2 regions of the Anoxynatronum sibiricum genome follow, and region 1 is predicted to be linked to the other one. Evidence: a T-box and tRNA genes for the amino acid it is inferred to sense, from the RefSeq annotation. Region 1 holds a T-box; the other holds one or more tRNA genes.

Evidence for each region. A T-box is a leader RNA that pairs with one kind of tRNA and senses whether it is charged. The one in region 1 lies ahead of serS (serine--tRNA ligase), so its partner is inferred to be a tRNA-Ser.
Region 2: it has a tRNA-Ser gene. The T-box ahead of serS (serine--tRNA ligase) is inferred to sense a tRNA for this amino acid. The anticodon was not compared.

The regions. Positions count from the first base shown of each region.
Region 1 is NZ_JBCITM010000005.1:7,257-15,322, forward strand. Features, by position in the region: gene AAIG11_RS06245 (TRAP transporter substrate-binding protein DctP) at 1-404, opposite strand, end outside; gene AAIG11_RS06250 (substrate-binding domain-containing protein) at 829-1,884, opposite strand; gene AAIG11_RS06255 (YcxB family protein) at 2,366-2,899, shown strand; gene serS (serine--tRNA ligase) at 3,065-4,345, opposite strand; T-box leader at 4,488-4,738, opposite strand; gene AAIG11_RS06265 (acyl-CoA thioesterase) at 4,964-5,383, opposite strand; gene AAIG11_RS06270 (UPF0182 family membrane protein) at 5,520-8,066, opposite strand, start outside.
Region 2 is NZ_JBCITM010000005.1:118,590-126,655, forward strand. Features, by position in the region: gene AAIG11_RS06710 (glycosyltransferase family 4 protein) at 1-365, shown strand, start outside; gene AAIG11_RS06715 (glycosyltransferase) at 470-1,786, shown strand; gene tadA (tRNA adenosine(34) deaminase TadA) at 1,980-2,540, shown strand; tRNA gene AAIG11_RS06725 (tRNA-Ser) at 2,784-2,871, shown strand; RNA gene ffs (signal recognition particle sRNA large type) at 2,918-3,182, shown strand; gene AAIG11_RS06735 (bifunctional diguanylate cyclase/phosphodiesterase) at 3,314-5,683, opposite strand; gene yedF (sulfurtransferase-like selenium metabolism protein YedF) at 6,077-6,685, shown strand; gene AAIG11_RS06745 (putative Se/S carrier protein) at 6,740-7,021, shown strand; gene AAIG11_RS06750 (mechanosensitive ion channel family protein) at 7,226-8,066, shown strand, end outside.

The DNA.
Region 1 (8,066 bases):
ATGAAAGGAAGTCCAAACAGATTCAATTTTTGAACACCAAAGTCTGTCAGGCTGTTGGTATTGCCACGGGCGATATCAATGGCGCCGCCACCCATTTGCAGGGTTTGATAAGCGGTTTTTTCGTCTCCCAGCTGACCTGCAGGATACACTTCGATGGTGATCCGGCCGCCGGATTTTTCGCTGACCAGTTCAGCAAACTTGTCTCCCGCTTCGTCCATGATATGACCATCAGGATTCAGTTCAGCGTACTTGAGGGAATAGCTGGGCTTGTCTGCCGGTGCGGCTGCGCTGCCGTTGCCGGATTCAGCGGGTGCCGGAGCCGGCGCGGATGAATTGGAGCCACATCCTGCCAAAAGTGAAATACTCATCATACCTGCCAACAATAATGCTGCCTTCTTTTTCATTTTGTTACCTCCCCTTTTTTGCAGTGGCTCAGGATTTTCCTGAAACTGCTTTTCTTCGTTTTGATGCCTGTCATTGTTCTCTGGCATCCTGAACACGCGTGGAACACGTTTTCCTGATGCTTCGGAGACTTGCTTCTGTTTCGCTGCTGAAGCCATTTACGCTGCCAGCCGGCGAACCATCTCTGTTGACAACCGAGTACCCTGGAAAGGGCAAGCGGGTTACAGACAAATGATGACACCTTTTGAGCTGCACTTCTTAAGTCACTTGTTACCAGAAACCTATCTGTGTTGATGTGTCTCTATGCGGCTGCTTCTATTGGAGCTGTCAGGGGGAACCAGCAGCTGACGCTGGCAACCCATAACCGAAAAATGCAATGATACTGTTTGTCAGGAACACTGTTCTGCTTACAGGTGCATGAATGGATTACAGGTACATGGACAGGTTGCTTCTAAAAAGAACCACACTTTGCACATATTTGACATCTTCAATGGGTTTTTCACCCTTGATCAGATAATCCAGCAGACGCCTGGTTGCCAGGTAGGCCTGTTGATAAGGGTTTTTGTAGATGATGTTGTCGAGAATGCCCTCTTTCATATTGGCTGCATTTTCATCAAACAAGTCACTGCCAATGGCCCGCAACTTACCTTGCAGTCCCATCTCCTGCACCAGATTACCAATCATCACACTTCCCCGGGCATTGACACTGTAAATGGCCCGGATGCTTGGATCGCTGTTGAGGTATTCCCGCATCCGCAGGGAAATCTCTTCTTCGTCTTTGTAGCCATGAACTTTGATGGTTTTCAGGTTGATATCGTTTTCCTCCATGTATGCATCAAACCCTTGAATAATGCCATAATGGGAAGGAACCATCACATCCCCGGCCCCTATGAGCACACTGCTATTTTCTGGAAGCTGTGAGCTTAACAGCTCAGCCACCATGCGGCCTGTCACCTGATAGTTGGCCTGGACACAGCCCAATCGACCGCTGTCATACAGATCGTCACAGGTAAGCATGACTGGAATTCCCTCTTGGATGAACTGGCGTATGGCCTGTTCGCCCCGTTCATCGTGGGCATGGCCCACGGTGATCAGCCCGTCAATTTCATGGTCATACCTTTCCAGCACCGCTGTCAGTTCATGTCCCTGCACATTCATCGTGTTGTAATAGGGTATTTCGATGACCTGCAGGTTATAATCCTGAAGCTCCTCCATACAGTCCCGAAACCCCTGCCAGACATAGGTGTAGTAATACCGGTTCTGCTCTGTGGAGCCGGGAAAAGCCGCCACAATTCGCAGGGTTTTCCGCTTAAGAGAAGACGCCACATAGTTGGGGCGATAGCCAAACTCCCGAGCTGTCTCCAGTATTCGCTCCCGCAGTTCATCCCCTACGCCCGGCTTGCCGTTTAAGGCACGGTGTACGGTTCCTGAAGAAACGCCCATGTTTGCTGCAATGTCTTTGATGGTGACTCGTTTGACCATTCGTTTCACCGCTTCACGTTTACTAAAACGTTTTCTTAACGTTCTGGCCTTATTTTAATATGCCTTTTTCCGCCTGTCAATCACTTTTTCTCAGAAAAGCAAAATAATGTTTAAAGAGTGGGAATTTTTCGTGATCACTTATTTCTCTTTTGCTTCTATGAATCCAGTATTTTCAAGCGCTCTATCCTTTTAAGCTTTTATGTTTGCGTATTCGCTGTTCTTTCGGCAAGAATAGCAGCAGTGGTTTTGACTGAATTGCATGAATGATTAATCTATTCAACGCTTCTTTTACTAAAACGTTTTAACCTCTTTTCTCCCTGTTGTCCCTGTGGTATAGTGAAAGCGTCATGACCTTTGTTCCAAGTCTTCTCAGCACTTTGCTCATGGATTTTACAAATCAGCAAGCAATGCCTGAAGCTGCTTTTAACTTTGTCGCTGGTCATGGCTGGCTGATTTTGGATATGTGACAGGAGGATTTTCGATGGAAAAGCCCATTGTGGTACGTACCACTGTGAATGCCCAGATTTTCCGTGATTTTAGCCATTTTAACGCTTTTCAGATGAACCACCGGGGATTGATGCTGCTTTTCTTTCCTGTTTTTCTCATCATTCTGGGTGTGGTTCATTTGAGTACCGGCAGCCGTCTTTTTTTCTATGCGTACTGCGGCGCCGGCCTTTTGCTTCCTCTGGCGTACCTGATCTTTTACCGGGTATCTCTGAACCGTCAAATTCGCCTTCACCACCTGGAAATGCCCCGGGTAGCCTATACGGTGACCCTTGGGCAAAAAGATGTGAAGGTGACCAGCGAAACAGAAATTACCACCTTTCAGTGGCATCAGGTATACCGGGTATTTCACCTGGAGCAGGTGTCTTACTTGTATTTGACCAAAGCCCGGGCCTTTATTCTGCCCCATGGCGATTTGCAGCAGGGAACCCCTGAGGCGCTATTCAAACTGGTGGGCGAGCAGGTGCCCCCCATTCGGGTTAAGCACAAACGCCGTCAACCAAAGGGATAGTATCCGGTGCCTGTCTTTTCACCATTCCTGTCAGATTGATTCAAAAAAAGCAGTGACTGCCGCCTGTTCTAAGCGGTGTCACTGCTTTTTTGTCCGTTATGATGTGTCATGCCTGGTTGCCTTTACTGCGTGATTGTATGTGTCCGTGATTGCGTGATTGACCAGCTATTTCACGGCTATTCGCTCAACGCCGCCCATGTACCCCCGAAGCACTTCTGGAATCACCACACTGCCATCAGGCTGCTGGAAGTTTTCCAGAATCGCCGCCAGGGTGCGGCCCACTGCCAGGCCAGAACCATTGAGGGTATGAAGAAATGTGACCTTTCCACCTTCTTTGGGGCGATAGCGAATGTTGGCCCGCCGCGCCTGAAAGTCTTCAAAGTTACTGCAGGAGGAGATCTCCACATACCGATTGTAGCTGGGCATCCACACTTCCACATCGTACTTAAAGGCAGCGGTGAAGCCCAGGTCACCCGTGGAGATTTTCACCACCCGATAAGGAATTCCCAGCTGTTTCAACACTTCCTCCGCATTGGCGGTGAGACTTTCCAGCTCTGCATAAGAGGTTTCAGGGGTGGTGAATTTCACCATTTCCACCTTGTTGAACTGATGCTGGCGAATGAGCCCCCGGGTGTCACGACCGGCAGACCCGGCTTCTGAACGGAAACAGGGGGTATAGGCGGCGTAGCAGAGGGGCAGGGATTCTTCGGGAATGATTTCGTCCCGGTGGATGTTGGTCACCGGCACTTCTGCCGTGGGCACCAGAAAATAGTCTTTTTGAGGCACCCGGAAGGTGTCCTCTTCAAATTTGGGCAGCTGGCCGGTGCCGGTCATGCTCTGGCGATTCACCATAAAGGGAGGCATCAGCTCCTGGTAGCCGTGACGTTCGGTGTGAAGGTCCAGCATGAAGTTGATGAGAGCCCGTTCCAGTCTGGCTCCCAGCCCTTTATAGAGCACAAAACGGGCTCCGGTGACTTTGGCTGCCCGCTCAAAATCTAAGAGATCAAGCTCTGTTCCCAAGTCCCAATGGGCTTTGGCTTCATATTCAAAGGTGAGAGGCGTTCCCCAGCGGCGCACTTCCACATTGTCGTCATCTGTCTCTCCCTGAGGAACATCGGGATGGGGCACATTGGGAATACGCAGCATCATCTCATAAAGGTCGCTGTCCACCTGGGCCACGTCGCCGTCTAGCTCTTTGATACGGGCAGAAAGGTCTTTCATTTTTGCCATGATTTCGGTGGTGTCTTCCCCCTCTTTTTTCAGGCGGGGAATTTCCCGGGAAACTGCATTTTGTTCACTTTTCATCTGCTCCACTTCCTGAAGCAGGCTGCGCCGTTTTTCATCCAGCGCCACTACGGCATCCAGATCCACCTCTGCTTCTCCCCGACGTTCCATGGCTGCTTTAATGGTTTCCAGTTCATTGCGAATGCGTTTCAGATCCAACATCTCAATTCCTCCTCATCTTTATTTAGCTCTTTTTCTTTTTTGTCTTCTCTTTTCATTCTAACTTCATTCTTTTCTTTTTTGCCTCCGGCATTTCTTCTCTTTTTTTCTTTTTTTATCGTACAAAAAAACCTTCATCCCCGGTGAAAGGGACGAAGGTTCATACTCCGCGTTGCCACCCTGATTGACTGTTTCACATGAAACAATCCACTCAACAGACGGGATAACGGCTGTCTGGGCCGGCGGCGCTTGGCGGCCATCGATTGACACAAGTGTCTTCTACGGCTGTTCACGCAACAGTTCCGAACTGGATTCGACTGAATGCACCACCGTCTTCCACCACCGACGGCTCTCTGAAGGTTTCTCACAGTCTACTGGGTTCTTCTTCACTTTTTCATATGTTTTTTTCATTGCTCTTCATTTGCTTTTGTCTTCTCAATTCACCAGCATGCTCAGCCGTACCTTTGATCAAGTTATTGTATCACAGCTATCTTCACTTGACAACCTGTTCGGCTTCCGTTTGTACGACTTTCGTTTTTCTGCAGGTCCATCCCTGCCGATGGTTCCACGATTTTGCTGTTTCGGCTGTTTCAGTTGATTTGGCTGTTTCGACTGTTTTGGCTATTTCAGTTCTTTTGCCTGCGCCACAATTTCAGCTTCTTTTGCGTCAACCACTTCTGGCGTGGTCAATCCGTGGGGCACTTTGTTTCCCGCTTCATCAACGCTGACAAAGGTGATGAACCCATCCACCAGAAGATCGTTGGTTTTTTCATCCACCACACTGGCGTAGACGGTGATGCTGGTACGACCGGTGAGCACCACTTTGCTGTCAATGAGAATAATACTGCCATTACGCACCGGTTTGAAAAAACGGAAGCCGTGAACTTTAAGGCACACAATGCCTTCTGGTTTTCCGTACTGGCTGGCTGCCGCCACAAAAGATGCTTCCACAAACCATTCTGCCATTCTGCCGGCAAAAAGAGTGCCGTGATGGTTCAAATCTTCACTTTTCACCAAATGGTGAATCAGATGACTTTTCATAAGGGTTCCTCCTTCGATTTTCATTATTCGTTGGTTATTCTCACTGTATACCCATTTTCTGGATATCTATTAATGATTTTTAATGAAAATCGTCGAAGAATTGGGTTAGGTTGGTGCTGGTCGGTACATGAAGTTTCTATTCTTGTGATTGTGCTTCCAGGGCATTTAAAATTTGTTCCAATCGTGCCAGGGCTTCCCCATAGGCGGCCCAATCTCCCTCCTGGGAGGCCTGCTGGGCGTTTTCGAAGGTGCTGTTGGCAGCTTGAATTAGGATTTCTGTAGAAGCTTCTGACAAATCAGCCGGCAACGTTATTTCCGGTGATGGCGTGTCGCCAGGTGCGCCTGGGGCAGCAGGGGTTTCTTCCGGTGCCGAGGGCTGATCATCTGGTGATGAAGGCGTTCCCGTGCCACTTTCTGGAATGGTGGGTGTCCCGGCCCCAAAGAGGCGGGTCAGGGCTTCTTCAAGAGTGCTTTCCATGACAATGTCGTCTCCAAAGGCAGCGATGACCTGCTTCACCTCTGGCGGGCTGTCGGAATTGGAAGCCTGGATGTACAGGGGCTCAATGTAGAGGAAGGAGTTGTTCATGGGAATCACCAACAGGTTCCCCCGAATCACCTGAGAGCCACCTTCTCCCCACAGGGTGAGGCTCTGTGAGATAACTTCATTCTGATCAATACGGGCCTCTATCTGCATGGGTCCGTAAATGTTTTGGTCTTTGGGCAGCTGGTAAAGCACCAGTTCACCATAATGCTCCCCGTCGTTTCGGGCCATGAGAAGGGCAATCATGTTGTTCAGCCGGTTGGGGGTGTAGGGAACGGATAGCACGAACTCCTCCCTGTTTTCTCCCGGCATTTTGAAAATCATGTACTGAGACTCCACATTTTGAGACTGACCGGCATAGCGCTCCTGGGCAATGTTCCACAGGTCTTCGTCCAGATAGAACACAGAGGGGTTGGCCATGTGGTAACGCTCATAAACGATGGTTTGCAGATCAAAGAGCTCCTGAGGATAACGAATGTGTTTGTGTAAGCCTTCCGGCAGGGCTTCCAGAGGCTGGAACAGGCCGGGAAAAATATTGGCATAGGTTTGAATCACCGGATCTTGCACATCGGCAATATAGAAGTTGACGTCGCCTTCATAGGCATCCACCATGACCTTCACCGAATTACGCATGTAATTGTAGTCTCCCCGCAGGCGGCTGTTGTAATCCTGGTTCAGGTAGGGGGTGGCGTAGGGATACTTGTCATGAATGGTAAAGGCGTCGATGATCCAGACTAACCGTCCCTCATGGATCACCAGATAAGGGTCTTCATCATACAACAGGAAGGGGGCAATTTTTCTCACCCGTTCTTCAATGTTTCTGTCAAAAATGATGCGGCTCTCGCCGGAAATACTGCCGGAAACAAACAGCCGGGCACTCCGTTCCCGCAGGGCGTAAAGCAGACGGTTGAAGCCATTCAAGGGAATACCGGCGGTTCCTTCATACATGGTTTCTGCATTGTCTTCCCCCATGGGGTAGTCAAACTCCATTTCGCCGGTGTTCACCACAATGTAATGATTGGTAAGTTCTCCAAAATAGATCTCCGGCCGGGTGATCTCCAGATCAGTGGTGCTTACGGGGGGAATGTTGCGAATAAACAGCTCTGGCTGCCCCTGAGGGGTGATGGCATTCACCGGTGACACCACTGCGCCATAACCATGGGTGTATTTCAGATGCATGTTCAGCCAGGTTTTGGCGGATTCGCTGATGCGTTCCATGTTCAGTTCCCTGGCGGCAGTAAACACCTGTCGGTATTCGCCGTCAATGTGGTAGCGGTCAATGTCCACGTCTGTGAACTGGTAATAGGGGCGAATGGCCTGCAGCTGGTTGTAGCTGAGGAGGGCTGGCCGGTAGTCATTGATACGGATGTTTTTCACTGTTTCCGGGTTGGCTTCCAGGTCTTCCCGGGTGAGGTTATAGTCAATGTCAAATTTTTCTTCCCGCACATTGTCTAATCCATAGGCCATGCGGGTGTATGCGATGTTTTGATTAATATAGGGCGTCTCCCGGGCCAGCACATTGGGTTCCACCACAAAACGCTCCACTCCGGCAGAGGCAATGCCTCCCACCACTGTCACCAGCACCAGCAGCACCGGGCCTGCCACCATCAGCTTGTATTTGCGGCCATAAAATCCCACCAGCAGCAATACGCCGCCGGCAAAACTCACCAGGGCTTTGATGCGGTACAGGGGCAGACCCACGGCCATATCAGTATAGCCGGCGCCATAAATGGCCCCCTGTGGAGAGTAGAGGAGCTGGTAAATACTGAGTAGATACCGAAGGGTGAGGATGGCAAAAAAAATCACACCCAGGGTTACCATCTGGCGGGTGGCAAAAGCCAAAAACCGTTTCATCGTGTCTTTCCAGGGATTGGTCCCTTCTTCCACCTGAATCAGGGTGGGCCGGCGGGCAGCCAGCATGAACAAATAGAAAAAGAAAGTAACCACCACCACGGTGAAAATCAATGAAATCAGTGTGTCCAGTCCTTGCATCAAGAGGGGCCAGGTGAAGAAATAATAGGCGATGTCTTTTCCAAAAACCGGGTCTTCCACGCCAAAGGGAACCTGATGGCGAAACTCCAGAATCTGCCACCAGAAACGTCCCACGGTGTTCATGGCTGTATAAAGGCCCAGCACCACCGC
Region 2 (8,066 bases), 110 kb from region 1:
AGCGGCAACTGGCAGCCATCGTTACACCCAATGAAGCTCCGGCGGTGATTTATGTGGCGCCCAGTCAAAAAGAAGAGTTTGGCTTGTCCATCATTGAAGCCATGTCAGCCGGGCTGCCGGTCATTGCTCCCCGAGCCGGCGGTGTGGGCAGCTACATAACCCATGGTGACAACGGATATCTAATGGATACGTCATCAGAAAAGACCATTGGGCGGTTTCTAACCCATCTGCTGCTGGAGGAATTACCAGCTGATGCTGATTGGCGAGCCCTGGCCAACCGGGGAAAAAATACCGTCACAGAACGCTTCGATATTCAGCAGGTGGCCCGACGCTTTGCCGTCTTTTACGGGCAGCTGCCAACATAAGCAGGTCTGTCCGCAACCACATCAGCTGACTGGGTCAACATCATGTGTCATCAACCGCGGGTGAGAATCTTTTCTCACTCATTTTCCAGAAAAGGGGTTAAGCCATGGCAACCATTTTGTTCCTCATTCCACCTTTCTATTCCCACTTTCACCCCATGCTCACCCTGGCAGAAGCCTTTCGTCAGCAAGACTGGAAAGTGGTGGTGGGAACCAGTGATGCCTTTGCGCCTCAGGTGAAAGAAGCAGGTCTGCAGTTTGAGACTGTTACCATCAGCCGTAACGCCAACACCGGCATCGCCGCCCACACCCGGCAGGCAGAAACAGAAAATGAACGGTTGGAAGCTTTTTTTCAGGCCACTCGGGAAGGGCCGGAGGCCACTTTGCTGGTCCAGAGCCGCCACCGGCAGGCAGACATGCTGGCAGACCCGGAAGGGCTGATTCGTCAGGTAAACGTGCTGAACCGGCATCATTCACCAACCCTGTGGGTAGTGGACCAGCTTTCCTACGGAGCCACCCTGGCCATGAAGTGTCTCAAGCTGCCCTTCATCACTTTCTGCCCGCCCCACCCCTTCAGCATTCCTTCGGCCGAAGGGCTTTTTGGGGTGCCGGTGAGATGGCCCGCCAGCTTTCACCCAGACCCGCAACAAATGGCCATGGTGGAAGCGACAGCCACAGAGGCCCGCACTCTCTTTACTGAACGGTTTCAGGAGATGCTGAACCGCCACGGTTCACAGGAGACAGTGACCAATGCCTTCGCCGAAACCTCACCCCTGGCAGTGGTCTATCAATACCCTCTCGTGGGAGGACAGTCTGTGGAGAATCGCCAGAGTATCCATGCCGGCTACTGTTTCAAACCTCAACCCCTGCCGCTGGAATGGGAAAAAAAGCTGGCCCGCTGGGAGCGTGGCAAGGGCCGGCCCCGCATACTTCTATCCTTCGGTACCTTTCTCTCCCGGCGGGAAGACGTGCTGCGCCGCTGTGTCAGGGGAATCCGCCAGGCCTTTCCCCAAAGTCACATCCTGTTGGCGGCGGGAGACAGCCTGCCCCTGCTGGTATCTCTGGCAGATGACCGAACGATGGTGGAAGCCTTTTTGCCTCAAACCGCCCTGTATTCTCAGGTGGATCTGGTGATTCATCACGGTGGTTGCAACACCTTTGTTGAAAGTCTCTATTTTGGCAAGCCCATGGTGATGCTCCCCTTTTCCAGCGATCAGTTTCATATTGCCGCCGATGCTGAAGCCATGGGAGTGGCTCAGGTGCTGGTGCCCAATACTTTTACATCCGAAGATCTGACAGCTGCCCTCAACCATGCGCTGGCCATGGAAACCCGTCAGAAAGTTTGCCATTGGCAACAGGAACTTCACCAGCGTGGGCCTGCATATGCCTGCAGAGAAGTGGTGAAACGGTGCTTTGGCACATAGGCGACCTATTTGTTACAGGCACCCATTCCTTAGATGAAGCAGCGGTGGACCGGCAGGCACCTTTGGGTGGATGGCGTCTCATGATATACTGTTACTGCAGTTGATAGTTGATAGGGAATAGTGATTAAAAAGCGATAGATCACTGCAAAGGCTTTATCCATAAGCAATCAGACCCATAGGGAGGCATGGCGCCATGGATCAGAATCAACCCCGGGTGATGGAAGAAGCAGTCTCTGAAAGAGCTGACGAAGTGGAGACAACGGTCAAAGCAAACCCATCCGATGAAACCTATATGAAAATGGCATTGGAAGAGGCAGAAAAGGCAGCGAAGCTGGGAGAAGTTCCCATTGGGGCAGTGGTGGTACGCCGGGGAGAGGTGATCGCTCGGGCCCATAACCTGCGGGAAACAGGAAAATGTGCCACCGCCCATGCAGAGCTGCTGGCCATTCAGCAGGCCTGTGCCGCCGCAGGGGGCTGGCGATTGACAGACAGCACCCTGTATGTCACCATCGAACCCTGCCCCATGTGCGCCGGAGCCATTCTTCAGGCCCGCATCGACCGGGTGGTTTTTGGTGCCGCTGATCCCAAGGCGGGAGCCTGTGGTTCCCTGATCAACTTTTTGCAGGACGAGCGGTTTAATCATCAGGCGACGTTGGTCTCCGGTGTGTTGGAAGAAGCGTGTAAAGCTGTGATCAGCCGCTTCTTCAAAACCCTTCGGAAAAAAAAGAAATCCCAAATAGATGGTTCTGTTTAGGGCTGTTTGACGCAATACCTCAGGTTGAAGTAATGAGTCAGGTTTCAAATTGAAGTAATGAGTCAGGTTGAAGTAACAAGTTTGTTGGAAGAAAAGCGCGGCTGTCTGATGGAAGGCGATCACCGGGTGATGCAGGCGCTGGGGAAGAAAGAAAAAATGCCTTGCCAAATGCGGTGACTTTCTATATAATAGATTGTGCGGCTGGAGACAATTTGACAAAACCAGCAGCACTGAAACTGTCGCGGAGAGGTGTCCGAGTGGCTAAGGGGCACGCCTGGAAAGCGTGTAAGGCTTCACGGCCCCGCGGGTTCGAGTCCCGCTCTCTCCGCCATTTTATTTTTCCGGGATTTTCCCGGCTAACCAAGTCATAAGAGTTGCTGTGCTAGATGGGGAGGTAGCGGTGCCCTGTTGCCTGCAATCCGCTATAGCAGGATCGAATTCCCCGCCGAGGCCCTGTGCTTGTGGCGCTGCCTCCGGCACGTGGTGATGAGGACTGGGTCCCGTGCAACGGAAGCTCATGAACCCCGTCAGATCCGGAAGGAAGCAGCGGTAAGTGATCCCTTTCGTGTGTTGCGGGTCAGCCTGGTCTGAGCCGGCGACCGGAGTACCGGCTGTGAGGCATGGTCAGAGTGGGGTGCACAGCTCTATATTTGCTTATCATGACATCATCACCTTCATCGTGTATATGAATACAACAATAAACGGAGAGCCGGCAGGCTCTCCGTTTTCGTATATAGGTATCACTTTGTATAGGCGTCTGAAAATGAAAGGGGCTACGACAGCTTGGGCTTCAGTGTTCCCTGGCGCAGCAGCATTTCCATTTTAGCAGCCGGAAGCGGCGGGCTGAAGTGGTAGCCCTGGCCCAGCTGGCAGGAGGCCTCTTGAACCATGGCCAACTGTTGCAGGGTTTCAATACCTTCTGCCACCAGGGTCAGCCCGAGAGAGTGACCCATGGAAATAATGGTGGAGACCACCGTGTGGGCCTGGCGGCTGCTGGTGAGAATGCTCACAAAAGATCGGTCAATCTTCAGCGTGTCAATGGGCAGGCGCACCACATAGCTGAGAGAAGAATAACCGGTGCCAAAATCGTCCAGCGAAATGCGAATGCCCATGGAACGGAGGGTGTTCAGGCGAATGATGTTCTCTTCCACCTGTTGAATCACGGCACTTTCTGTTACTTCCAGTTCCAGAAGCGCCGGCGGCAGCCCAGACTCGTTCAGAGCCTGACGCACATAGGAAACAAAGTCGGGAGATTCAAACTGTCTGGCAGAAATGTTCACGGCCATTACCACCGGGCGCAGCCCCTGGTCCATCCACTGCCGGTTTTGCCGACAGGCCTCCAACAGTGCCCATTTTCCCAGGCGGTTGATAAGCCCTGTGTTTTCGGCTGCAGGAATGAACAGATCGGGGGCCAGCCTTCCTTTTACAGGGTGCTGCCAGCGGATAAGAGCCTCAACCGTGTGAATGTTGCCGGTTTTCAAATCCACCAGAGGCTGATATTCCAGCAAAAATTCTTTGCGATCCAGCGCCAGCGACATTTCTTCTTCAAAAATGCGGGAAGACAATACCTGCTGCTGAATGGCAATATCGAACACTTGCAGGCGGCCAGAGCCCTTCTCTTTTGCCAAATTCTTGGCAAAACCCGCATTTTTCAGAAGCTCATCCAGTGTTTCCCCTTGCAGGGGGAAAGTGGCAAGCCCGGCACTAAAGGTGATAGACACTTTCTCGCTGGCCAGTTCATAGGGCTCCTGGAGTTTTTGAAGGAGCACATACGCGGCTTTTTCAGCCTCTGCTAAACCCTGGTAAGAATGACAGATGAGAATAAACTCATCACTCTGACCCCGGTAAAGGCGGCAGTGGTCGCCAGAATAGATTTGCAGCCGGTGGCCGGCCATGCGCAAGAGCTGGTTGCCTTCCCGGTAACCGAAACGTTCGTTGATTCGTTTGAAATTATCGGCGGCCACCAACAGCAACGGGAGTAAAGGGACGTTTTCTTCATCTTTGAAAGGCTCGGTTAACTCCCTGAAATCCTGGTGGAGCACCCGTTGATTGGCGAGGCCGGTGACGGGATCATAATAGGTGAGATCTGCCAGCCGGTCCATCATCACGTTGAAGGTATGGCCCGCCCGGCCAATTTCATCCCGGGTGTGGGGGGTGGCGCGCACCGTGAGGTCGCCGGCTGAGGCCTGGGTAAAAAGCCGCTCCAGTTCAATAATGGGGTGGGAGAAATGACGGGCCAGCAATAGTGAAGCCAGTATGCCGCCCAGCATTACCAGCAGCAGGGTGGTGAAGAACTGCTCATGAAAAGCAGCGATGCCTGCCATGATACTGGTGTGGGTCGCACCCACATAAAGCATCCAGTCGGTGCCGGCCACCGGCGCAAACCCCATATGCATTTGGGTTGCGTTAGCAGCGTAGCTGCCAATTCCCGGTTGTTGCGTTTGAAGGGTCTGAGAAACAAAAGAAGTGAAGCTTTCAAAATGGGGGGATTCTTCCCGAATGGTATCAAGGGTGGCGAGTGTCAGGGCCCATTCAGGGTGCTGTCGATGTGCCAGAATGGTGCCCTCGTAATTGATGAGACAGGCAACGCCGTTATCCCGGTACTGAATTTGAGCCACCAGGTCTGTTAACCAGGTGCCATCCATGCGGGCAATGAGGGCGGCGGGAGATTTGTCAGAAGTTTCAATGGGCGTGGCCAGCATCACCACGGGTTGACCAGTGACGCGGCTGACAAGCACTTCAGAGACGGTGGTCTGGCCAGCCAGGGCTTGCTGAATATAGGGTCTGTCACCCAGGGGGAGGGTGTAGCCGTCAATGTAATGGGCAATTCCATCGCTGTTCACCACCGCCAGTGCCAGAAAGCCCTGGCGCTCCAGCTCCGGCAAAAGAGCATCCATCTGACGGGTCCAGTCCATGCTGCGCACCCGTTCCCGGGCCGCCAGCTCTTCAAGCCCCTTCAGTTGCAGCTGGATCATCAGGGAGAGCTTCTCGGCGCTTTCCAGGGCCAGCAGTTCCAGCGACGCCTCGGCTTCCCTTTCAAGCACATGGGTATTGGCCTGGTAACTGGAAGCACCTAAAATGGCAGATGCCGCCAGGATGATGGTCAGACTCAAAAATAGAATTTTTATTTTGATGCTGCGCATGAAAGAATCACTTCTTTTCAACAGGAATTAAGGCGGTCACACGAATCGACTCACTCACATAAATGGATCGATTCATATAAATTGACCCATTCACATGAATCGATTCATTCACATCAACAGGTCATGCTCATCATGAAAAGCAGAAATGGAAAAGAAAGACATTTTGGACACACCTGTCATCATCTTATCACATGTTTGTATTATCGTCACCATTCCAAAAAACTGAATGGGAACAGAAGGGGAAAAGTAGCCTGTCAAACCATGGGATTTATGATATAGTATTGATAGAACCCTTCAATTAGCAGGAATCAGAAGGATCAAAACGATATTCAGCAATGATTTGAAGCTGAAATGAACAGCTGAAGAAAAGGCTGGTTTTGGGAGGAATTAATGATGAACAAAGAAATCGATGCCCGGGGGCTCAACTGCCCCATGCCGCTGATTCAAACCAAGAAAGCGCTGGATGCGCTGTCAGAAGGTAGTGTGCGCACCATTGTAGACAATGAGACGGCCAAAGAAAACATTCAAAAGTTTGCCAAAAGCATGGACTACCGCTATACGGTGAAAGAAAATCAGGGTCATTTTTACATTGACATTTTTAAGGAACTGAAGTATCGGGAGATGCGTGTGCTTGACCTGGAGATGGAACCGGAGAGCCTTCCTAAAAGTGATCTGGTGGTCATGATCTCCAAAGATTATATGGGAGAAGGTTCGGAGGAGCTGGGCCGCATTCTTATGAAAGGCTACCTCTACACCCTGACCGAAGTACTGCCCATGCCCAAGACCCTGGTGTTTGTCAACGGTGGCGTCAAGCTCACCTGCGCCGGCTCCGAATCCCTTGAAAATCTGCGCAAGCTGGAAGAAAAAGGGGTGGAGATTCTCTCCTGCGGCACCTGCCTGGATTATTTCAAACTGAAGAGCATGCTCATGGTGGGCGGCATCAGCAACATGTACACCATTGTGGAGCATTTGAACAAAGCCAAAAACACACTGCAGCTATAGACCCATATCGACCCGGCAACACCCGACAAAAGACACTTCACGGGAGGCAATCACATGAATCAATGGCTGTTGGTATTTGATTCAACGCACCACGCCATGGCCGCTGAATCCCGTCTGAAAGAAAAGCCTGTCGAAGGCCTTGTTTTTCAGATGATACCCACCCCCCGCCAGATCACTGCCAGCTGCGGACTGTCGCTGCTGTTGAACGTGGATGACATCGTCCGTCTGCAGCAGGTGCGGCAGATGCTCGCCGATCATCGCATCGAATGGGTGGGGCTCTATCGAAAAGAAGCGGACAAAGAGAACCCCTGGCGGCAATGCTACGAAGACTGCTGAATTGAAACGCCAATGAACAAGTGAACATCTGCAAGCTGGAAAAAATGCGAGTGAATGAACACCTGCGAGCAAGAGAAGATTTGCCAATAATGACAACCCTGCATAAAAGATCAGCCAGCAATGCAACATGCGGCAGCCTGTTGCAGGGTTATCAAACACATCAAGAAGTGCCATTTAATCATGCAAGACGAAAGGAGTCCTTTTATGGTAGTAACAGAAGTCACCAGCCTGTGGCAACAGTTGATCCACACCTATCAACTCATCACCGAAACAGAAGTGGTGGGCCGTTTGCTGGGATTTTTCATACGCCTGGTGATCATCCTGCTGCTGACCCGCATTGCCATTAGAGTACTGCAGGCTGTCGTGTCGCGCATCTTCTCTTCCCGGCAGCATCTGAAATTCAAGGTGGATGAAGCCCGGGTGAACACCCTGGAGGGCCTCATGACCAGCGTCATCAAATACACCATCTATTTCATCGCCGGCACTTCGATTCTCAACATGGCCGGCGTTCAGGTGGGGGCCCTCATTGCCACTGCCGGTGTGGGCGGCTTGGCCCTGGGCTTCGGCGCTCAAAACCTGGTGCGAGACGTGATCACCGGATTTTTCATTCTTTTTGAGAATCAGTTCAGTGTGGGAGACTACGTTGAGGTGGACGGCTCTGGCGGCATTGTGGAAGAAATGGCCCTGCGGGTCACCAAAGTGCGTGATTTCAACGGCGACCTCCACATTGTGCCCAACGGTGCCATCAACCATGTGGTGAACAAAAGCAACGGTAAAATGCGTGCCTGGGTGAACATCTCCATTGCCTACGAAGAAGATATTGAACGAGCGCTGGAGGTGCTTCGCAGCGAGAGTGAAAAGCTGGCAACCACCCATGAAAAAATACTGGAAGGCCCCATTGTGCTGGGGGTCACCGATTTGGGAGATTCAGAGGTGGTGCTTTCTGTGCTGGCCAAAACCGAACCCATGGAGCAATGGGCCATCGAGCGGGAAATGCGCAAAGCCTTTAAGTTGGCCTTCGACCGGGAAGGCATCGAAATTCCCT